One region of the Lysinibacillus sp. CTST325 genome, then DNA from elsewhere that is predicted to be linked to it. Evidence: riboswitches for the same ligand, from Rfam matches in the RefSeq annotation. Region 1 holds a riboswitch; each other region holds the start of a gene.

What was found. A riboswitch is a leader RNA that binds a small molecule or an ion and turns the genes downstream of it on or off. The one in region 1 is predicted to bind lysine.
Positions count from the first base shown of each region.
Region 2: it holds a riboswitch for lysine, as region 1 does, so the genes downstream of both, ACYQ73_RS15155 (aspartate kinase) here and ACYQ73_RS07425 (transporter substrate-binding domain-containing protein) in region 1, are expected to answer to the same signal.
Region 3: it holds a riboswitch for lysine, as region 1 does, so the genes downstream of both, ACYQ73_RS18130 (amino acid permease) here and ACYQ73_RS07425 (transporter substrate-binding domain-containing protein) in region 1, are expected to answer to the same signal.

Region 1 is NZ_BAAFHO010000002.1:409,594-417,356, reverse strand. Features, by position in the region: gene odhB (2-oxoglutarate dehydrogenase complex dihydrolipoyllysine-residue succinyltransferase) at 1-893, shown strand, start outside; lysine riboswitch at 1,277-1,463, shown strand; gene ACYQ73_RS07425 (transporter substrate-binding domain-containing protein) at 1,579-2,445, shown strand; gene ACYQ73_RS07420 (amino acid ABC transporter permease) at 2,616-3,341, shown strand; gene ACYQ73_RS07415 (amino acid ABC transporter ATP-binding protein) at 3,354-4,085, shown strand; gene ACYQ73_RS07410 (DUF6501 family protein) at 4,394-4,594, shown strand; gene ACYQ73_RS07405 (toxic anion resistance protein) at 4,841-5,908, opposite strand; gene ACYQ73_RS07400 (5-bromo-4-chloroindolyl phosphate hydrolysis family protein) at 5,905-6,555, opposite strand; gene ACYQ73_RS07395 (VOC family protein) at 7,533-7,763, shown strand, end outside.
Region 2 is NZ_BAAFHO010000006.1:24,594-32,356, reverse strand. Features, by position in the region: gene ACYQ73_RS15170 (amino acid permease) at 1-490, shown strand, start outside; gene trxA (thioredoxin) at 615-926, shown strand; gene uvrC (excinuclease ABC subunit UvrC) at 1,063-2,853, shown strand; lysine riboswitch at 3,244-3,422, shown strand; gene ACYQ73_RS15155 (aspartate kinase) at 3,645-4,871, shown strand; gene ACYQ73_RS15150 (methyl-accepting chemotaxis protein) at 5,359-6,624, shown strand; gene ACYQ73_RS15145 (YslB family protein) at 6,820-7,254, opposite strand; gene ACYQ73_RS15140 (succinate dehydrogenase cytochrome b558 subunit) at 7,527-7,763, shown strand, end outside.
Region 3 is NZ_BAAFHO010000008.1:177,448-185,210, forward strand. Features, by position in the region: gene ACYQ73_RS18110 (ABC transporter ATP-binding protein) at 1-65, opposite strand, end outside; gene ACYQ73_RS18115 (sensor histidine kinase) at 203-1,138, opposite strand; gene ACYQ73_RS18120 (response regulator transcription factor) at 1,143-1,835, opposite strand; gene ACYQ73_RS18125 (hypothetical protein) at 2,509-2,634, shown strand; gene ACYQ73_RS18130 (amino acid permease) at 2,752-4,215, opposite strand; lysine riboswitch at 4,302-4,478, opposite strand; gene ACYQ73_RS18135 (CynX/NimT family MFS transporter) at 4,629-5,861, shown strand; gene ACYQ73_RS18140 (nitric oxide synthase oxygenase) at 5,920-6,966, opposite strand; tRNA gene ACYQ73_RS18145 (tRNA-Glu) at 7,369-7,440, opposite strand; tRNA gene ACYQ73_RS18150 (tRNA-Asn) at 7,442-7,518, opposite strand; tRNA gene ACYQ73_RS18155 (tRNA-Ile) at 7,523-7,599, opposite strand; tRNA gene ACYQ73_RS18160 (tRNA-Gly) at 7,609-7,682, opposite strand; tRNA gene ACYQ73_RS18165 (tRNA-Phe) at 7,686-7,761, opposite strand.

The sequences.
Region 1 (7,763 bases):
CTGGTGAGCGTGTAATCGCATCTCCAGCAGCTCGTAGACTTGCTCGTGAAAAAGGTATTGACCTTGCTGCTGTATCTCCAGTAGATCCGCAAGGCCGTGTACGTGTACAAGACGTAGCAGCTCATGGTACAGCTCCAGTAGCAGCACCACAAGCAGCTCCAGCAGCACCTAAAGCAGTTGCAGCTGTAGATGAATCACGTGTAACAATTGAAAAAATGAGCCGTCGTCGCCAAACAATTGCAAAACGCTTACTTGAAGTAAAACAATCTACAGCAATGTTAACTACATTCAACGAAGTAGATATGACAAACGTTATGGCTTTACGTTCTCGTAAAAAAGACCAATTCTTCGAGTCAACTGGCTCTAAACTTGGTTTCATGTCATTCTTCACAAAAGCTGTAGTTGCAGCTCTTAAAAAATACCCATATGTGAACGCACAAATCGCTGGTGATGAAATTCACTTAAACAACTTCTTTGATATCGGTGTAGCTGTATCAACAGAAGAAGGTTTAGTAGTACCAGTTGTACGTGACGCTGACCGCAAAAACTTTGCTGAAATTGAAGATTCAATTGCAGACCTAGCTAAAAAAGCTCGCGACAAAAAATTAGGTTTAGCTGATCTTCAAGGTGGCTCATTCACAATTACAAATGGTGGTGTATTCGGTTCATTAATGTCTACACCTATCATGAATGGTACACAAGCTGGTATCCTTGGTATGCATACTATCAAAAAACGTCCAGTTGAAGTGAATGGTGAAGTAGAAATTCGCCCAATGATGTACTTAGCTCTTTCTTATGACCACCGTATTATCGATGGTAAAGATTCTGTAGGCTTCCTTAAAACTGTTAAAGAACTACTTGAAAACCCAGAAGATTTATTATTAAATTCTTAATTCCTGAGTTTATTAAAACCCTGCAAACATTGTTTTGCAGGGTTTTTTCTTTTTTATGGAACAATTAAAGGAAGCGACGGATAAAGTATTCAGAGCGACGGATAGATGACCCAGAGCGACCGAAAGAAGAGCTAAAATGTATCCAAGTATAAAAATTGCTTGAAGTTCGTATAAAGAAGCATGGACAATTTTACAGATTCTTTCGGCAAAGCAGCGGACTTTATCATTTTCAACTTTGTAAAAGTGAATATAAGGCATTAAAAGGATAAAAAACCCTAATATTGTAATTAGTCAGAAAAGTGATGAAATTATCTTGACGAACATATTAGCTTTATAGTAGTATCATAATATCAATTAAATATACAAACCTCACATTTAATCTATTGTGAGGTAGAGGCGCGGTATTTATTAGTTCATTGTTGAGTACAAGCAAGCGAAGACGCAATGGAGAAGGAACTATCGCCGAAGTATAAAAGGAGCTCGTACTTTTATGCTGGGTCTGCAGTGAATAAGTGCAGGACTGTCCTAGTAAATTATTTTCCAGGTTTACTAGGTTGTGCTATCTCGGAATGATGGAATTTTAGTGAGGATTTGGGCAACTGTTAAAAAAGTAAGACCTAAGTTCAGTACTTAGGTCTTTTTTGGTACAGTTGTTTTATTTTTTTACAGAAAAGGGGAATGTTACATGAAAAGAAAATCGTTGGTATTAATGTTGACCGTCATGACTGCAATTTTGCTAGCAGCTTGTGGTGCTGGTGACAAAAAGGCTACGACGTCATCTAGTAATGACGGAAACAAGACGAATACGGAAGAAGGCGGAGGACAATTCCGTGTTGGGATGGAAGCAGGTTATGCTCCGTTTAACTGGACGCAGCAGGATGATGCAAATGGCGCAGTAAAAATTGCGGATAATGCAGAATATGCAGGTGGTTATGATGTGCAAATGGCGAAAAAAATCGCTGAAGGCTTAGGAAAGGAATTAGTCATCGTAAAATTGGAATGGGATGGCTTAGTACCAGCGCTACAATCCAATAAAATCGATGCAATCGTTGCTGGTATGTCACCTACTAAAGAACGTAAGCAGACAGTTGATTTCACTGAAAACTACTATACGTCTGATTTTGTAATGGTGATTAAAAAAGGTAGTAAATATGAAAAAGCAACTTCTATCCAAGATTTCTCTGGAGCAAAAATCACATCACAATTAAATACATCTAACTACACTGTTATTGATCAAATCAAAGATGTAAAAAAACAAACTGCAATGGATAGCTTCCCAGCTATGCGTGTAGCATTAGAAGCTGGGAAAATTGACGGCTATGTAGCAGAACGTCCAGAAGGTATTTCCGCTGCTGCTGCAAACGATAAGTTCACATATGTAAAGTTTGAAAAAGGCTTCGATACAGATATTTCAAATACATCCATTGCAGTTGGTTTACGTAAAGGCGATGCAAACCTTGAAAAAATCAATGAAATTTTAAAAGGCATTTCTGAAGATGATCGCCAAAAAATTATGGAAGAAGCCATTCACCAACAACCAGCAGCACAATAACATGATGGCACGGGCTTTCTGCTAGTCCGTGCCAAATCATTACAAAATATAATCTTTATAAATAATAATAATGTCTGAGTTAAAAGTTTCATAAAATAAATGAAACAAGGCTCCAGCCAAGACAAGATACTGTAACGAACAAGCATCACGACGTTGTTAGGAGGAACATCATGAGTTTTGAATGGATTATTTCTATTGTTGAGAACAACTGGCAAATGTTTTTACGAGGTACGTATTATACATTGCTTATTTCTATTAGTAGTACAATTATTGGTGCACTCATCGGATTTTTCATCGGAATTATGCATACCATCAAGGTTCGTAAAAAAGGTGTAAAGTTCTATAGCTTAAAGCTCATTAATTTTATACTAACATGCTATGTCGAATTTTTCCGTGGTACACCAATGATTGTACAAGCAATGGTTGTATTTTACGGATTAGATATGGCATTTGGCATTGATATGCACTTTATTACGGCAGGTATTTTAGTTGTTTCATTAAACACAGGTGCTTATATGGCTGAAATTGTACGTGGTGGTATTGTATCCATTGATAAAGGGCAGTATGAGGCCGCATCGGCAATTGGTATGAACCATTTTCAAATTATGCTACATGTTGTATTACCACAAGTTGCGCGAAATATATTGCCTGCAACAGGTAACCAATTAATTATGAATATTAAAGATACAGCAGTATTAAACGTTATCGGGGTTACGGAATTATACTTCCAAACAAAATCGATCGCAGGTAATAACTTCCGCTATTTTGAATCCTTCTTTGTAGCTTGTGTCCTTTATTTCATCATGACATTCACAGCATCAAGAATCTTACTTTATATTGAAAAACGACTGGACGGACCAGATGCCTACCAAAAAGAACAGAAAGAAGCAGTATAGGGGGACGAACAAGTGACAGTTATTAAAATAGAGCATTTAAGTAAATCATTTGGTCGTAACCAAGTGTTAAAGGATGTAAATTTTCAAGTAGAAAAGGGCGAGGTAGTCTGCTTAATAGGTTCTTCCGGATCAGGTAAATCAACATTACTACGCTGCATTAATTTACTGGAAACACCAAGTGGCGGTCAAATTATCTACAAAGGGGAAAACATTTTAGACGAGAAGCATAACATCCAAGAATACCGTACACATTTAGGTATGGTATTCCAGCAATTTAACTTATTCAACAATCATAATGTGCTAAAAAATTGTACAGTTGGTCAAATGAAAGTATTAAAGCGTTCAAAGCTAGAAGCAGAAGAAGTTGCTTTAAAATATTTACAAATTGTTGGTATGGATCAATACGTACATGCGAAGCCACGACAACTATCTGGCGGTCAAAAACAGCGTGTAGCGATTGCACGAGCATTGTCAATGAGCCCAGATGTAATGCTATTTGATGAACCGACGTCAGCACTGGATCCAGAGATGGTCGGTGAAGTGTTGAAGGTAATGCGTCAGCTAGCGGATGCTGGGAATACGATGTTAATAGTTACGCATGAAATGGAATTTGCCAAAGAAGTCGCGGATCGCGTCGTATTTATGGATAAAGGGGTAATTGTAGAGGAAGGACCACCATCACGGGTACTAGTAAATCCTCAGCATGAACGGACAAAAGAGTTTTTAAAACGAACATTAAAATAACGTTCGGTTACAATAACAAAAAAAGTGAGTCCAAATTAATGGGCTCACTTATTTTCTAGAATTCCATTCTGCGTATAAAACAAAGCAAATTGCAAATGCAACGGCTAGTATAAAAAACCATTGCGGTACACCACCAAAGCTCATAGTAACACCTCAAAGTAAAAATTTTTATTATGGATATGGTAAAAAAACAATAGTTACGGAAAAAATATGGTCTTCTATGGATTTTTTCTCCACAAAAGTTCAAAAATATTATAGAATAAGCAGTAGACATTAGCTTCGTGCTAGTAAAGAGAGGTAGAGAGATTATGTTACATTTAAAATGGAAAGATGCTCCAACAGTACGCACAGTTACTTGTAAGCATACAAATGCATCAAAATATTTAGTTTCAAACGTATTAACAGTAGGGAAACAATATGATGTGAAAAATGAAACAGAAGAATTCATTTTTATTATTGATAATACTGGTAATATCGGTGGTTACTATAAAGATTATTTCGAAGTATAATCAATTTCGCCTTGGTGTAATTGCGTCCGGATTTTGAATTGTGCCCGCACAATTCATTCCTTTCAAAAATCCGTGACATCCGCCGGAGGCTTTATTTTCATTCAGTAGGTGTTTGGAAATCCCTGGAAAAGGGGAGCTACATATGCATTCATCACCACCTTCTAAGGTGGGTGTCTTCTGCTGAATGAAAATAAAAAGGGTGGTTCAGATTTTTCTGAGCCACCCTTCTTTGTTGGAAAAACAGAATCATTCCTTCTTAAAGGTCTTCAAGTCAGCTACATCCTGTAGTTGTTGTTTCTCCTGTTCTGTAGCTGTATGAAGGGCGAAGACGTCTTTAATAGCTGTCTTCAGCTCATGTTGTGTTTCTTTGAATTTCGATACTTGCTGTTCAAAGGAAGGGCTTGTAAATCGATCATTTGTACGAGATAATCTTTCCTCTAGCTGCGCGTAGTGATGATCCATATGCATAGATAACATCATGGCCAACTGATTTTTCCACAGTGGAATAAGAGTAACAATGGAAAATTCAATTTTTTCCGCTAGCGTTTGATTGGACTGCTGAATCATGCGAATTTGTGGCGCTGTTTGTAAAGCAACTTGCTGCGATACTTGTAAGTCATAAATTCGTTGATCTAGACGTTCGATTTGAGCGGCAAAATCATTAAGTTGTTGGATAGCTAGTGGTTGTTTCGTCGCTTGTACACTAGTCACTTTTTCAGGAAGCTCAACTTCAATGGTTTGCTGCTTCTTCATTTGTCCTGCAGCAATAGCAGTCGCTAGCTCCTCAAAGAATCCACTATTATGTGCATAAAGGTCTTCTAGCATTTCCACATCTTTTATCATTTGAAGCTGTGCACGTTCAAGCTGAACACCAATGCGTTCTACTTGGATGCTAATACGTTCAAACTCCGTTAATGTTTGCTTAACAGTAGGCTCATTTTTGCCAAACATTTTTTGAAAAAAGGACTGCTTTTTTGGTTCTAATGCGTTCGGGTCCACACGGTCTAACGTTTGCATTAAAGAGTCTAACATTTGACCAATCTTTGTGACATCTTTCTGTTTTACTTGTGCAAGCATTCGATCAGCAAATTGAGAAAGCGCTCGCTGTGAACCTTGCCCTAAAGAAAGTACTGATTCGAAGTTTGTCAGGTCAAGCTGACTAGCATATAGAAGTGCACGACTTTGTGCAAGAGGCGATAGCGTTTCATACGTCGCCATCGCCTCATTATTTGGAGTTGTTTCTAAATAAGATTGCACAAGTGGGGAAAGCCCTTGTATTGTATTTAGTTGAAATGCGTGATCATTTGCTGTCATTTATCATCGCCTCGCCACTCCAATTGTTCTTTTCGTCTTATATTGGAACGATTCGCAAATTCGATTTCCATTTGAAGATGGTCAATATCGTTGGAAAGTGCATCCTTTAAATCAACTTGAATCGTATCATTTAAATCTGTAAGTGTTTCTCTTGTTTTCGATAATGTAATTTGGATTTCCTTATCCTTCACAGGCTGCCTCGATAACATCGTATATTTATCCGTTAATTCGACAGCGGAAGGAAGGTGTGCATAAAAAAACTGTTCTACATTATAAAATTTACGTGGATCTGTTTTAACAATTTTCACGATATTTTTTGAAATACGTGTCATTTCGAGTAATTGCTTAAATGCAGAAACAGATCGTACACGTAAGTAGTTTTGACTTAATGTTTGAATGTTTTTATTGGCTGCTTTAAGTTGTGTTTCAATATGTTTGTACTCTTCTTTTGTTATACCTGCTATTTGCATAAATTTCTTTTTCTGTCTATGTTTCAACAACGTCGTACCCGATGCGTATGTTCCAGCAAACAATAAACCACCAAGGAAGAATCCTGGATTTGCTGCAATTGCTGTGATAGAAACAGTTGTGAGAGAAATTAAGAAGCTAGCGGTATGTCTAGAGAAAAACTGTCCGACACTGAGCATGTTTCTTCCTCCTAGCATTTAAATATGTCTATATTCTTATACGAAATAATCGACATAAAGTTTCAATGAAATAATAAACCTTACATAAATTTTACTGCTATTTGTAAAGTTTCTCAATGATATTACTTTAGAACAAGAAAATCCTTTGCTTTATTAGGAAGAAAAGGGGATAGACGAAAAAGAAGTCAAACTATATGTCCGACATTTCTGTTTCATCTTTACCCGGGTAAGTAATAAATGGCCACTTTGGATTAATCGAATTCATTATATATATTGTATTCAAAATTATAGTAATTTGCGAATTGCTCACTCGTTGTTAGTCAATTTTTTCTCTCTTAGATAGGTTAAACATTAGTATTGTTTTTTCGTCTGTTGTTAATTCCTTGTCATGAGCGTTAAAATTTTATAAAAATAATAAGCGTATTCGAGATTTTATTCTCAAAATACGCTTACATATCGAGTAGTGATACACGTCGATTTAGTCATTCCCTAGACTGGAAATGCTTTAATTGTTCTGTTGAAAGAGGCGTCCCATCAATTGTATAATGCTCAAATTGCCCTAAATGGTTTTTATCATGAGCAAAATAGATATAGACGACATTTAGTTCATCTGAAAAAAATAACGTTTACCCAATAACTTGGAAGACCTGCAAAATGCCATTTACATTTAATAGATTGGATAGCTTTCTGCTGATAAGACTTAACTTCAATCAAATAGTTTTTGATTCTTTTTTCATATAGTTTCTTTTTGATTTGTACTGTACAAAATGGTCTAGCAACATGATGAATAACGCAACTATCAAAAACTTTTTCATTCAACAACTCCCTATACAAGTTCTATCCAGTTTGTAAGTAAGAATAACTTTGCCGTCAACTCATTAAAATCACCGTTAATTTCAGCCGAAAGATTGATGTAAATGGGTATTGTATTTATTATATTAATTTACAAATACATGTGAAATAGGAGGATGTTGTATATGGAAATTAAATCACTTACTTTACAAACTGATAATTTACAAACTATGAAAGAATTCTATATAAATAAATTAGGGTTTCCTATGCTTTCTGAAAATAGAGATAGCTTGCAAATTCAAACAGGCACTAGTATTTTGGAGTTCACGAATAGAGATACAGTAAGCAAACCATTTTATCATTTTGCCTTTAATATTCCAGCAAACCAATTTGAAGAAGCGAAATTTTGGTTGAAG
Region 2 (7,763 bases), on a different contig from region 1:
TGTTTTACTCGCAATTATTTCATCAATGAACTCAGGACTTTATGGTTCATCACGCGTTCTGTATACACAAGCTGTGGACGGGCGTGTTCCTAAAATCTTTGCACATTTATCAAAAAGAAAAGTTCCGGTGTATGCCATATTAATGTGTACATTAGCTTTATATATGGCCGTAATATTTTCTTTATTTGCGGGAAGCAAAACTTTTGATTTCCTAATGGGCTCACTTGGATATACCGTGTTATTTATTTGGTTAATTATTGCGATTGCACATCTGAAATCGCGTGAAAAACAGCCAGAAAAAACAAGTACCTATTCAGTAAAATGGTTCCCTTATACAACTTGGATCGCTATTATTGCGTTAAGTGCAATTCTGGTTGGTATTATTTTCACAACATCGATTATCGTAACAGGTATTACATTAGCTATCTATCTCTTTATTACGTTAACTTATGTCTTTAAAGGTCGTTTTCAAGAAAATGAGGCTAAATAACAAATCAACTTAATGCCTTTTTCGACCTTATTTTTCATAAATTTTGCATACTAGGCAGATTGTTCGCTCAAGAGAATTTATCCATGCTATACTACAAACATAGTAAGTTTAAGGAGGATTTCAAATGGCAATTGTACATGCAACAGATGCAACTTTCCAAGATGATATTAAAGAAGGGTTAGTATTAGTAGACTTTTGGGCTGCTTGGTGCGGACCTTGTAAAATGATTGGACCTGTTCTTGAAGAAATGGATGCTGCAGGTAGTGCGGCTAAAATTGTAAAAGTAGATGTAGATAACAACCAAGGTACTGCAGCACAATACCAAATTATGTCTATCCCGTCATTACTATTATTTAAAGATGGTGAATTAGTAGACAAAACTGTTGGTTTCCAACCAAAAGAAGCGTTAGAAGCATTTATCGCAAAACATGCTTAATCTGTAAGAAAATATGAGTCAAGCCATCAATAAGATGTGCTTGGCTTTTTTTCGTTATATAATATAGAGAAAACGAGAACGTTATTTTTGGGAATAGGAGACGAACGTTTTTTTAAAAAAAGGGGGCAGGTAGGCGATGAATGATTTAATTAAACGAAAGCTTGAAATTTTACCAGATCAGCCTGGCTGCTATTTGATGAAAGATCGACAAGGAACCATTATTTATGTCGGGAAAGCAAAGGTGCTAAAAAATCGAGTACGCTCGTATTTTACTGGTTCGCATGAGGGGAAAACACAGAGGCTTGTAGGAGAAATAGAAGATTTTGAGTACATTGTGACATCCTCCAATATTGAAGCTTTAATTTTAGAGCTTAATCTTATAAAACTACATGACCCGAAGTACAATATTATGCTTACGGATGATAAAACGTATCCGTATTTAAAAATTACAAATGAAAAACACCCGCGCCTTATTACAACACGAAAAGTGAAAAAGGATAAGGCGAAATATTTTGGTCCTTATCCGAATGCGTATGCAGCAAGTGAGACGAAAAAGCTGCTAGATCGTTTATATCCTCTTCGAAAATGTGTACAACTCCCTACCAAGGTTTGTTTGTATTATCATATGGGACAATGCCTAGCCCCTTGTATCAAGGATATAGGTGCTGATATTTACCACGATATGATTGAGAATATGACAAAATTTTTAAATGGTGGGGTTGAGGAAGTCAAAAAGGAGCTAGAGGTAAAAATGCTAGCGGCCGCAGAAAATTTAGAGTTTGAGCGTGCAAAGGAATTTCGTGATCAAATTGTCCATATCGATACAGTCATGCAAAAGCAAAAAATCGTATCAAGTGATACAACGAATCGCGATGTATTTGGCTATGCCGTCGAGAAGGGCTGGATGTGTGTTCAAGTTTTCTTTGTTCGTCAAGGAAAGCTTATAGAACGAGATGTCTCGATTTTCCCGGTTTATCAAGAGGCAGAAGAGGAATTTTTAACGTTTGTTGGACGATTTTACGAAAAGTTAGAGCACATTAAGCCTAAAGAGATCTTTATCCCACAATCTATTGATGCAGATATTTTAACGGAATTATTAGAAGTTAAGGTACTGACACCAAAACGTGGGCAAAAAAAAGAGCTAGTTGAATTAGCGACAAAAAATGCTGAAATTGCTGTAGCAGCAAAGTTCCAGCTTATTGAACGTCAGGAAGAACGCACAATAGGAGCATGTGAGGCGCTCGGTGAAGCTATGGGCATTTCTACGCCTTTAAGAATTGAGGCTTTCGATAATAGTCATATGCATGGGACAGATGCTGTATCTGCAATGGTTGTATTTATCGATGGAAAACCTGCGAAGAAGGAGTATCGAAAATACAAAACACGTACCGCCGCCAAGCACGATGATTACGGGGCAATGCAGGAAGTAATACGTCGTCGATACACACGTGTATTAAAAGATGGTCTACCTTTACCGGATTTAGTACTAATAGATGGTGGGAAGGGGCAAATGGAAGTCGCGCGAGAAGTATTAGAGGATGAGCTCGGCCTTGTCATTCCAATTGCCGGATTAGCGAAAGATGAAAAGCATAATACGTCACAGCTTTTATTTGGTGATCCACCAGAAGTTATTGCGTTAAAGCGTACAAGTGATGGATTCTACTTACTACAACGAATTCAGGATGAAGTACACCGCTTTGCTATAACCTTCTTACGACAGCAGCATGAGAAACATGCTATACAATCTGTCCTCGATCATATAGAGGGCATTGGCCCAAAGCGAAAACAGCAGTTACTTAAGCATTTTGGCTCTGTCAAAAAAATTCGTGAGGCAAGTGTGCAGGCACTACAGGAAGCTGGGATGCCAGCTAATCTAGCTAGCGATATTTATGCTTATTTTCATTCAGCAGAAGACTCCCATCTCTGAAGGTGCTGAGATGAATGCAGACGGAATTCCTTTTCAGTGGGTATTCAAACACCTACTGAAATAGAGGAGCTCAGTCTAAAAACGCTACGTCCTGTGGCATTACCAAAATGACCGATATCGTGTCGGTCCTCGTGCAGGCATGTGCACGATTCATAATCCGGACGCATTGTTTATCTGCAGCGAGCAAAGCGTCAGCGGCAATTACGCTAAGGCTAAGTTAATTTTTAACAGGATACATTGTCAAAGGATTAGACGTATGCTAAGGTTGATATATAACATTGCTCTTCAATATAGCAATGTTATATGCGGCGCCTTAGTTTTTTTCAGTAGTTTCTACTTATTAAAATGGAAATTTCTTCACTAAGGTTCAATTAAATACAATCACTATTTAGTGATGATAGAGGTGCAAGGTTCAAGAGTAGTACATTCGAGGACGAACAAGTCCAGTGAAGATGTATGAAAGGGGAGCTTGCCGAAGTGGAGCATCGTTGTTTCCGATGCTGTGCTGGTTTTACATTTAAGAGATGTGAGACTGTCGAATCTAAACGTTTCGGAGAGCTATCACACATGCGCAAGTTACTTTTATTGTACATGTTATTTAGGCAGCTTTCACGTTATGTGAGAGCTGCCTTTTTAGATTTCTCGAAACAACATTTTTTCAAGGCTGTTACTCTTACCTAAGAGGTGAAGGAGCGCTATTTGCTTTTGCGGTGTTATTTTTGTAAAAAGCTAAAAAAGTATAGCTACTTTATAATCAGCGAAATGATTGAATAAGAAGGAGAATGATAAAGATGGCGAAAGTTGTGATGAAATTTGGTGGTGCAGCATTTGCATCAACAGAGCGCATTCGAAATGTTGTGAAAAAGGCGATTGCAGAAAAGGAAAAAGGTTTTGATGTTGTCGTTGTCACTACAGCTATGAGGGGTATGTCTAAAGAATTAGCAAAGATGGCTCGTGATTTATCAGACCATGCATCTAAGCGTGAACTAGATGCACTATTTTCATCAAGCTCACAACTTACAAGTACATTAGTGGCAATTGCTTTACAAGAGGAAGGATATGATGCCGTGTCATTAACGGGCTGGCAGGCGGGCATTGAAACCGATGCTATGTATAGCAATGCCCGTATTGATGAGATAAATGCTAGTCGAATAGAAGAGCATTTTGTACAGGGAAAAATCGTTATCGTTGCTGGGGAACAAGGTATCGATAATTCACGGAATATTACGATGTTAGGTAAAGGTGGGGCAGAAACGTCGGCTATAGCTATTGCAGCAAAATTGAAGGCGGAGCGGGTAGATATTTACACGAATGTGGAAGGAATCTATACAGCTGATCCAAGTCATGTTGCTGGGGCACAAAAGCTAAAAGAAATCTCCTATGATGAGATGCTAGAGCTATCAAACTTAGGATCACAAGTTTTACACCCGCGAGCAGTAGAGTTAGCAAAGAAGTTTCAAATCCCAGTTATCATTCGGTCGAGCGAAATAGCTACAGTAGGTACTTTATTGAAGGAGGAAGTTGAAATGGAAAAAAATTTAATTGTACGTGGTGTTGCCTATGAGTCAGACGTTATTCGCTTAACAGTTGGTTATGATGCTTATTCGAATGCTTCGTTAGCAGATATGTTCACAATACTTGCAGAAAATTGTATAAACGTCGATATAATCGTACAAGCAATAATTGATGGCTTAAAGCCGACTGTATCATTTACCATTTTAAAAGAGGAGTTCGCTGAAGCATTACGTGTCTTAGAAGATAGTAAATTATCATTAGGATTTAGTTTTGCCGATTTTGAAATTGGCTTAGCAAAAGTCTCTATTATTGGCTCAGGAATGGCATCAAATCCAGGGGTAGCTGCCCGTATGTTTGATCGTCTACGTCGTGAAGATATCCCTGTAAAGATGGTAAGTACGTCTGAAATAAAAGTGTCTGTTGTTGTACCTCAGGACGAAATGATTCGTGCAGCAAATGCATTACATGATGAATTTAACTTAGAACAAGCGCTTTACATATAATGTTGAAGAGGATGTGTCAGTAAAAGGCACATCTTTTCATGTTGTTGAAAAACTATTATGTCAATGAAATTAATATGTCATATTAAATAAAGTAGGGTTCTATGGCAAAACGAGGGGTTGATTTCCATTCCGGCTGGGCTCTTTGCCGCTGACGCTTCGCTTTCGCGCAGATAAAACATTTGTTGTTGCTGTCGCTACGCTTTCGCACAGAGCAAAGCTTCCTGGGAGCGTCCGATGAGCCGCTTGGGCCAACACGATGTTGGTCACGAAGGCGTTATCACAGGACCTGATGGTTTTAGCCTTCGTTCCTCTATCGCTGATCCCCAAGGAGTAGCCTAGCCTCCACTCCAATTAACTACTTCACTTAGAATGAATCTTCTGGAATGGGCACATCTTTTTTTGTTCACATCAATTTAATACTTTATCCAATTCTATTGTTATATAATAAAATGTGACATGTTTTACCAAGGGGAAGGTGGAAGTTTGTATGGGGTTATTTGGTTTATTTCAAAAGCCAATGGATGAAAGTGTTGAGAGGCACAACGATATAGACATACAAATATTAAAAAAACGAATTTTGGAATTGGAACTTGAGCAGGAAAGCATTGATGTGAAAAATGCGATTTTAGACTTTGTACTAGCGCATATGGAGTTAATTAATTTTCAAACGGCTTTAAAGGTTCAAAATGTCTCTACGAGTGTAGGGGATATTTCAGCGATGAGTGAAGAAATGTCGTCAAATACAGAGGAGATGCTTGCGGTTGAGCAAAATGTTAATGCAAACATTCAAGAAATAAAACAGCATTCATTACTACTTGTAGAGGAAATGGAATCATCCATTTCAAAAGGTGAAATGGTTCAGGCGTTGTTGGCCAAAGGAGCTCGTTCAACAGAGCAACTGAATGATGAAATGACTAAAATGGATGATATCAGTAAAGGTGTAACCGGGATTGCCGATCAAACACAACTACTATCTTTAAATGCCTCTATTGAAGCCGCACGTGCTGGTGAGCATGGAAAAGGCTTTAATGTTGTCGCGATGGAGGTAGGGAAGTTAGCCAGTAGCTCGAAAGGTTCATTGCAAGAAATGACAAAGATTCGATCAGTCATTGATAAGAAATTACATAATACAATAACAAATATTAAACAAGTCGAACATTATTTAACTGACTTTTTAAGTATCATGAAGGACAATATTGCTAATCTGACTGTAACAAGTAGAAATATTGAAGAAGCAGCACATGGCATTCATCAAATAACAGCTGCATCAGAAGAAAATGTAATAGCTGTAGGTCGTTTAGCGGAAACGACGACGGAATTATCACATTCTAGTGACTTCTCGGATATAATCCAAAATCAAGTATCTGAAATGTTAAAAGCTATTGCACCGACAATCAGAAAACCATCAGAGCAAACGGTAGTTAGCCAAATGGCAGCAAGGTTAATGGATCATGCTCGCTTTTTACGAGATGCTATTCAAAAGGCTGGTCAGAAAGAAACGATAAAAACGCATCATCAATGTATGTTTGGAAAATGGTATTACGGACATTATGAGGAATATCAGAATTTACCAGAATATCTTCATATTGAACAACCACATGAATTAGTCCATATGGCCGCACAAAAATTAGTGAATGAACTGTCAATTCATAACATAGAAGAAATGATTCAACACTCACTTAATATTTTGGAGGCATTTATTGCGTTAATAGATGTGCTATTAAAAGAAAGACATGCTCAACTATCAATATAAAAAGGATTCGTGAGTATAACGAGAGGTTGATTTCCGTTCCGACAGTGCGCTTTACTGGGGCGTCCAATGGAGCTGCTTCGCTTGTCCATCTATGACGCTACTCTAAGGAGTTGCCCAGTCTTTACTACAATTAACTTCTATAGTATAAACAAAAAGGATTGTCATCCATAAATCTGGGATGACAATCCTTTTTGTTTATTCTGTAGGAACGGTGTTCATGATTCTTTCTTTAACGTCCCATTTTACTGTAAACGTAACATTTTGTTGTTTTTCACGTTTTTCATCATAGCATTCTGTTAAATAACCTTTTGCTTGCTGGATTTGCTCAGCTATAAACCCTGCTTCAAGTCTAAAGCTACGAAGACCGATTTGTAACAGATCTGGATCATTTGTCAACTGGAATATGCGTCCATCCTTCGATTCTTTGACAAGCTCTAAATTACCCCAACAGGCATCTGCGAAAAATGCGATAAGTTCATCTTGACTTGTACATGGGAACTTCCGAGCTAGATCTTTTCCTGCCCAGTAAAGGACATCATCTTCGTGTTTACCAAGAATGGAAGATAAAATATAATCGCGAATTATCTCATAGCCAAATGCTGAGATTGTAGGAGATGAAGTGTTTAACATTGAAAGCCTTCTTTCTTAGAATTTTCTTAAAATTTGACACTGATAAAGTAAAGGTAGATTTTTCGAGAAAAAACGATGCATCATGTACTAGATTGCTTCTTTAATAAGGGATGTGAAAAACTTTAAGTTGCCTTGACGCTCGTAGCTCTTGAGAGTACAATAAACATGTCATAATATTGTACCATGATGAAATACACAGTCAATGAAGTATCAGTTACAAAATGATGACTTCTTTAGTTGTGCTATTTTAAGTACTAAGGGGGGTAACAGTCTTGTCGAAAGATCGAGAGTTTTTATTGCGTCGCTTACATTCTCTACTTGGTATCATTCCAGTAGGTCTGTTTTTAACGATGCACCTGTTAATTAACTTTACAGCAACAGGCGGAGCAGAAAGTTACAACGCAGCTACCGCTAATATGGAAAAGATTCCATTCCTTATCCTAGTTGAATGGATTGTCATCTATATTCCATTAATGTTCCACGCATTTTATGGTGTCTACATTGCATTC
Region 3 (7,763 bases), on a different contig from region 1:
GCAGAAACGACTTCTTTTCCCTCAAACACCTTCGTAAGCTGGTTTGTTTTCACAATATATGTCATGTAGATCTCTCCCTTAAATTTAGCTATCCTTATTATAAAAAATGAAACTCTCTAATTTATTACTTGATTCTTACAAATTTCTTAAGCACAGAAGAAAAGCCTGTAAAGCTATAAAATTGCTCTACAAGCATGACTGCTCAGTATGTCATTCGTTTTAAAGAAACTGTAAAAATAGTCTTCTCATACGGGATACTAGAAAGTTGGATGGAACCCTCCATTAATTCTACAAGGCGTTTTGTAATAGTTAAGCCAAGGCCACTCCCTTGGAAGGATTTATTTCTGGAATCCTCAAGTGTATACATTCTTTCAAAAACATTATCAATATGATATTCGTCGATCCCCTTACCGCGATCCCAGACATCAATAAAAATATTCGTATCATCATTTCGCACTGTGAGTCCAATGATGTTTCCTGCTGCCCCATAGGCAACAGCATTGGATAGTAAATTATTCAAAACCCTATCTAACGCTTCTTCATTGCCGCGTGCATATGCGGATATCTCTGGTATGGCTATATCGATCTCTAGGCCCATAGATGTGATCATGTCGTAAAATGATAAAATATTTTTTCGGCAAATTTCACTTACATTAATTTTCGTCATTGGATAATCTGTATCTCCTGCCTCCAATTTTGCCAGGTCAAAAAATGTATGGATTATTTTCAATACTTCCAATGTTTTCGAATGAACGCCAGTGAGCAACCGTTGCCGCTCCTCTTCATTAAGTGTTTGCTTCAGCTTAAGCATTTCCGTATAACCTAGTACAACTGTTAAAGGCGTTTTAAGATCATGAGAAATATTGGCCAACATCTTTTTCATAGAGCTTTCCATTTTTCGATGTGTCGCCAGTACTTTTTGGTTGTGGTCTAGCAACGCATTCATCGCAATTAGTAGCTGCTGTAATTCTTGATTAGCTGTCGACACTAAAATCTTTTCATTCGATTGTTCGTTAATGATTGCATGCAGTTTTTGATGCATGTATTGAATCATAGCGTTCTGTTGTTTTTTTGCTCTCACCTGAAAAATAATAATACCTACAAGTAACACAATCACCAGTAATAGTAATATAATCATCTGTTTATCCTTCAAATTTATAGCCGATTCCCCAAAGTGTTTTAATATATAGAGGATTGGATGGATCGTCTTCAATTTTTTCACGTAATCTTCTTATATGTACATTAATAATATTTTCATCCCCATAGTAAGCATCATTCCAAATCAATTGATAAATTTGCTGTTTTGTAAAAACTCGATTACGATTTGTCACGAATAATTTTAAGATACCAAATTCCTTTGATGTGAGTTTTACTTGTTGTCCATTCTTCTCAGCTGAAAAATTAACAAGGTCGATCGATAAGTTGTCTATCTCTACTATATCTTTCTTCTCCTCTACTTGATTGGAGTATTTCGTAGCTCTTCGAATTGCGGCTTTAACACGTGCCGAAAATTCCAGCATCGAAAATGGCTTGGCAATATAATCATCTGCCCCTAATCCTAATCCTAACGCTTTATCAACATCACTATCCTTGGCTGACATAATGATAATTGGAATTGATGCTTGCTCTCGTATAATCTTTAAAACTTCTAATCCATTAAGTTTCGGTATCATAATATCCAAGATCACTAAATCAAAGGGATTGTTTAAACAATTTTGTAATGCTTCTTCTCCATTTACTGTAGAGGTGACAAGGAACCCCTCCATCGTTAAATAATTTTCTACCATTTCACGAATGGCTTCGTCATCTTCTACTAGTAAAATATGCTTTTGCACTATCATGCACCTCTTCTCAACATAAAGCGTCTATATTTGACTTGTCATTACTATGATCATCGCCACAGCGAGGGGGTGATTTCCGTTCCGGCTGGGCGCTTTGTTGCTGACGCTTCGCTTTCGCACAGTAAACATTTGTTGCTGACGCTTCGCTTTCGCACAGTAAACATTTGTTGCTGACGCTTCGCTTTCGCACAAATAAAACCCTGTTGCTGACGCTTCGCTTTCGCACAGAAAACATCCGCTACGCTGCAGGGTCTCGGGCCAACACGATGTTAATCACGAAGGCGTTATAACAGGACGTGGCGGTTTTAGCCTTCGTTCCTCTATTGCTGATTCCCAAGGAGGCGCCCAGCCTTCACTCCAATCAACTTATATACATAGTATACGTTTCAACAAATGTCTTACCCCAAATTAGGTGATGTGTTATTTATCTATCAGTTTACCATATTAAGGTTGTGCACCAAAAGTGGGGGACGATTTGAGAAACTGAAGTCCCCTTTTTATTCTTGCCAGCAATTTCATTTGAGACTCTAAAATACAGAATTTGTAACACATTGTATTGATTGGTATATCGTTAGTAATAATCAAAATTAATTTAGATGAAAACAGCATTTTTGGTATTTACTTTTATTTAGGTGCTCTACTGTGGATAATGAGTATATATTTTGGGATGTCCGGAATTCGATCAAAACAAATAGCTATTTCTAAATATATAGGATTACTCATCATTTTGCTTATTCTTGTCATTTACGGATCGATGATTGCCATTATGGGGATACGAGGTTTTGGAGCTTAAAGTTTAATCGTTCACTTGGAGTATTTTGATTGTACGTCTAGAATTACAAATTTATTATTTAACTAAAAAAACTGCCCTGCAAGTCATTTTCTATGACTCACAGGACAGTTTTATTTTTTATTGTTCAACTTTTAAATCACATTGCTCTAATGGGAGCATTTTTGTTTTATGCTTGATTTTATAGCCAAGCCATAACAGTAAGAACAGTGGGATACCGATATATGAGACAAGGACTCCGTACCAATCTACTGTTTCACCCATAAAGGCATTGTAGTTTTGTCCAATAACAACAATCATACAAACCGTAAAGGCAAAGAGCGGTCCGAATGGGAATAGCCTTGCTTTATACGGCAATAATTTCGGATCTAAGCCTTGTACCTCGAATGCTCGACGGAAACGGTAATGGCTAAATGCAATTCCTAACCAGGCAATAAAGCCAGACATCCCAGATGCATTTAGAAGCCACATATAGACTACACCATCACCAAAGAATGAAGCTAAAAATGCTAGGCAGCCTATAGCTAAAGTCGCCAGTAATGCGTAAATCGGAATACCTCGACGGCTTAGTTTAGTGAAAATTTTCGGTGCATGTCCATCTACCGCTAATTGCCAAAGCATACGAGACGATGCGTAAAGCCCTGAATTCCCTGCTGACAGCATTGCCGTTAGAATGATTGCATTCATCAATGATGCAGCAAAGGCAATTCCTAAACGATCGAACACCAGTGTAAATGGTGAAACAGCGATATCTTCAGATAGCAAACGTGCATCTGTAAATGGAATCAACAGCCCAATTGCACCGATTGCTAAAATATAGAATAAAAGAATTCGCCAGAAAACAGACTTTACAGCTTTCGGAATATTTTTACCAGGGTCATCCGTTTCACCTGCTGTTATTCCAAGTAGCTCTGTCCCTTGGAACGAGAATCCCGCAGCTAAGAAAATACCAAATGTAGCAAGGAATCCACCGTGGAATGGTCCATCACTAATGAAGAAATTCGTAAAGCCTACAGGAGCGTGTCCTCCTAAAATACCAAAAATCATTAAGAAACTGATGATAATGAAAATAATTACAGTTACAACCTTTATCATTGCAAACCAATATTCACTCTCACCATAGCTTTTTACCGATAATAGATTGAACGTTAAAACGACAGCAATAAATAAAACAGTCCAAAGTGCTGATGAGCTATCTGGGAACCAATATTTCATAATTAATGAGACAGCAGAAATTTCCGCTGCAATTGTAATTGCCCAGTTGTACCAGTAGTTCCAACCAAGTGCAAAACCTAAAGCTGGATCTACAAATTTTGTAGCATACGTACTAAATGAGCCCGATGATGGCATATAAGCTGCCATTTCCCCTAAGCTCGTCATTAAAAAATACACCATGATACCGATTAATGCATAAGCAAGAAGTGCACCGCCAGGGCCTGCTTGCGCAATGGCACCACCACTAGCTAAAAACAATCCTGTACCGATTGTACCGCCTAATGAAATCATTGTAATATGACGGCTTTTTAATTCTTTTTTCAGCTTCGGTGCTTTATGACCGAGCTGATTGACTTTTATTTCACTCACGATATAGCTTCCTTCCTTTTTTAAGAGGCGAAAAAAATGCCATCACATGAACGTTGCTGTGATGGCTAAGTAAATCCTCTGTTCCTTAAAATGATAGCTCAACACGTTGTTCAAACGTGACAGTTCTGTTCCTTTCGGAGACAGCCCCAGCATGAGGTTTTCAAGTCCCCTCACACTTCGGCAGTATTTCCTTTCAGCTAATTTCTCTAATGCTTGTCATTTCCATTAACATACTCATAAATACCGCGACCTCTACCTCAATACAAACATGAGGCATTAAATATTAAATTTATAATGGATATTAGTTTAACATACGACATATGGTATTTCAATAACTCGAGTAATATTCTATATTTTATGAATTTTCCACTATTTTTATTATTGTGATAAAGTGGTATAGTGATTCAATCAAAATTGTTCTAACAAGGGGGATTTATTTGACTACTCATGAACATTCCGATACTTATCCTAGCAGGAAAATTAACTGGAAAGGCACAACCTTATTACTCGTTATCGGAGTAATTTGTATTGCCTCGACATTACGGATGCCGCTAACAGTTGTTGGACCTATTATTTCCTTTATCCGTGAAGACCTCGGCATATCCAATATACTAGCAGGCTTTCTAACAACGATCCCATTGCTAGCATTTGCAATCATTTCACCATTCGCTCCAATTGTCGCACGTAAATTTGGACTAGAAGTAACATTATTTTTATCAACTATTCTTTTAGGGGGAGGGATTGTACTACGCTCCCTTGGCACAACTAGTTTACTCGTATTTGGTACGATGCTAATTGGTATAGCCATTTCATTCGGTAATGTACTAATTCCAGGATTACTTAAATTGAAATTTCCCTATCACGTAGGTTTACTTATGGCATTTTTCACAATGTCGATGAATTTGACAGCTGGACTCGGTGCTGGCATTAGCTATCCTGTTGCCAATTCATCACTTGGTTGGCAAGGTGCACTGGCCATCTCACTTGTTCTTGTGGTGTTAACCATTGTAATTTGGATTCCACAGTTGAAATTTAATAAGCCTGAACCGACTGTTAAGACTACGAAAGAACGTACACCATTATGGAAATCACCTGTTACTTGGGCAGTAGCGGGAGCTATGGGATTTCAGTCATTATTATTCTACACAACTGCCGCTTGGATTCCTGAAATATACATAGCACAAGGATTAGCTGCAGACCGTGCAGGCTGGATGTTTTCCATCATGCAATTTTCACAAGTCCCAATGGCTTTAGCTGTGCCTATTATCGCTAGTAAAATGACATCTCAACGTCCTCTCGTATTAATGTTTACGGTATTTTACTTAGTTGGCTTTATCGGGGTAGTGATGGAATGGACAAGCCTCGCTATACTGTGGATGGTGCTACTAGGCTTAGCCGGAGGTGCTTCATTCGCATTAGCGATGATGTTCTTTACTCTACGTACCCGTACAGCTTTTGAGGCAGCCGATTTATCAGGATTTGCACAATCATTAGGATATTTATTAGCCGCAATCGGTCCAATCTTATTTGGTTATTTACATGATTTATTCGGTGGCTGGAATATTACTGGCTGGTTATTTGTTGTCGTAGTATTGATACTCTTCATATGTTCATTTAGGGCTTCTAAAAATGAATATGTGAATTAATAAAGGCAGCTCATAATCTTATTTCAACGGAAATAAGATTATGAGCTGCCCTTCTCTATTAATAAGGTGGTTTCTGATAAAAATAATTTGGTATATTGTAAACATTAACATAAGGCTTATGGAAAATATGAGTCGTAGCTGGTGAAAGAGGTGGAATCAACCACGCCCAATTGCCTGTAACCTCACGATTCGCTGCTGCTTCTGTTTCCTCAAACAATTTAAATTGCTGTGCAGCTGTATGATGATCTACTATGCTGACACCGTCTTCTTTAAAGGAATGTAGAACGGCTATATTCAGCTCAACTAATGCACGATCACGCCATAGAGAAGCCTGTTTCGTTGTATCGAGGTTGAAAATTCCTGCTATAGCAGGCAGCATATTATAACGCTCATGATCTGCTAAATTACGTGCCCCAATTTCTGTCCCCATATACCAACCATTGAATGGGGCCGCCTCAAAATCAATACCTGCCATTTGGAAGCGCATGCTCGAAATAATCGGCACTGCATACCATTTTAATCCTAGCTTCTCGACTCGAGAGGATTCTGGATGACGAATCGGTACCTGTAGTACATAGTCGTCAGGAATCGTAAACAATTGAGGCTCCCTTCCATCCATCTGTACAACAAGTGGAAGCACATCAAATGCTGTTCTCTCACCTTGCCAGCCAAGTGATTCACATACTTTTGTAAACTCAACAGAATGCAAATCACCAACGATTCCAGATTCCGTTTCATAGCCAGCATAACGGATTAGCTGATGATTCCATATACGAACACGCCCTGGTGCAAAAACCGTTATTGTTGGGCGAATTTTCCCATCATTTGTTGCATACTCAATATGTTCAAGCAATGCGTTGAAAATATCCTCTTCATTTAAAATATCACGGGCATCTACAACATGCAGCGATTGCCAAAATAATCGGCCAATACACTTATTACTATTGCGCCAAGCCACTCGAGCGCCAAAGATTAATTCTTCCGTTGTCGGTATATATTCTCCTGCCGTTTTAATTTGCTGTAATTTATTTTCTAGCCATGTTTTAGACTCATTTTGTTCTACTTGATAAAGTTCTAAAAACTGCTGTACTTCTTGTAAATTCATATTGAATTCCTCCATCTATCCTCATATTAGAGGAATGGAACTATAATCACCACGAAAAAATCTGCCAGAAAACATACATATTTTATATATGAAATACTTTGTTCAATATTTTATTTCATCTATTTTATTTTTATAGTTACTTATGGTGCCGATTTTGAGTAGACATTATAAAAATTAGGGGAAATTACAGAAGAAAAAATTGTTGAGCATGGATTTGCTATTATAACGCTTTTTACGCCTAAGTAAGTAATACACGAGACGCATTAGGCCTCTTTTGCACTCCGTTTGCAGCATTAAGGGTAGACGTTATTACGTGTGCATTTCCTTAACGTATGATGATCTTTGTTTGTCAGTATAGTGGGCATAAAAAAAGCATGTCGCACTAATGTGCAACATGCTTGATGACCCGTACGGGATTCGAACCCGTGTTACCGCCGTGAAAGGGCGGTGTCTTAACCACTTGACCAACGGGCCGTGGCTCCGAAGGCAGGACTCGAACCTGCGACAACCTGATTAACAGTCAGGTGCTACTACCAACTGAGCTACTTCGGAATAATGGTGGGCCTAAATGGACTCGAACCATCGACCTCACGCTTATCAGGCGTGCGCTCTAACCAGCTGAGCTATAGGCCCATTATTTTTTGGAGCGGGTGATGAGAATCGAACTCACGACATCAGCTTGGAAGGCTGAGGTTTTACCATTAAACTACACCCGCAGATGGTGGGTCAGGACGGAATCGAACCGCCGACACTTAGAGCTTCAATCTAATGCTCTACCAACTGAGCTACTGACCCGG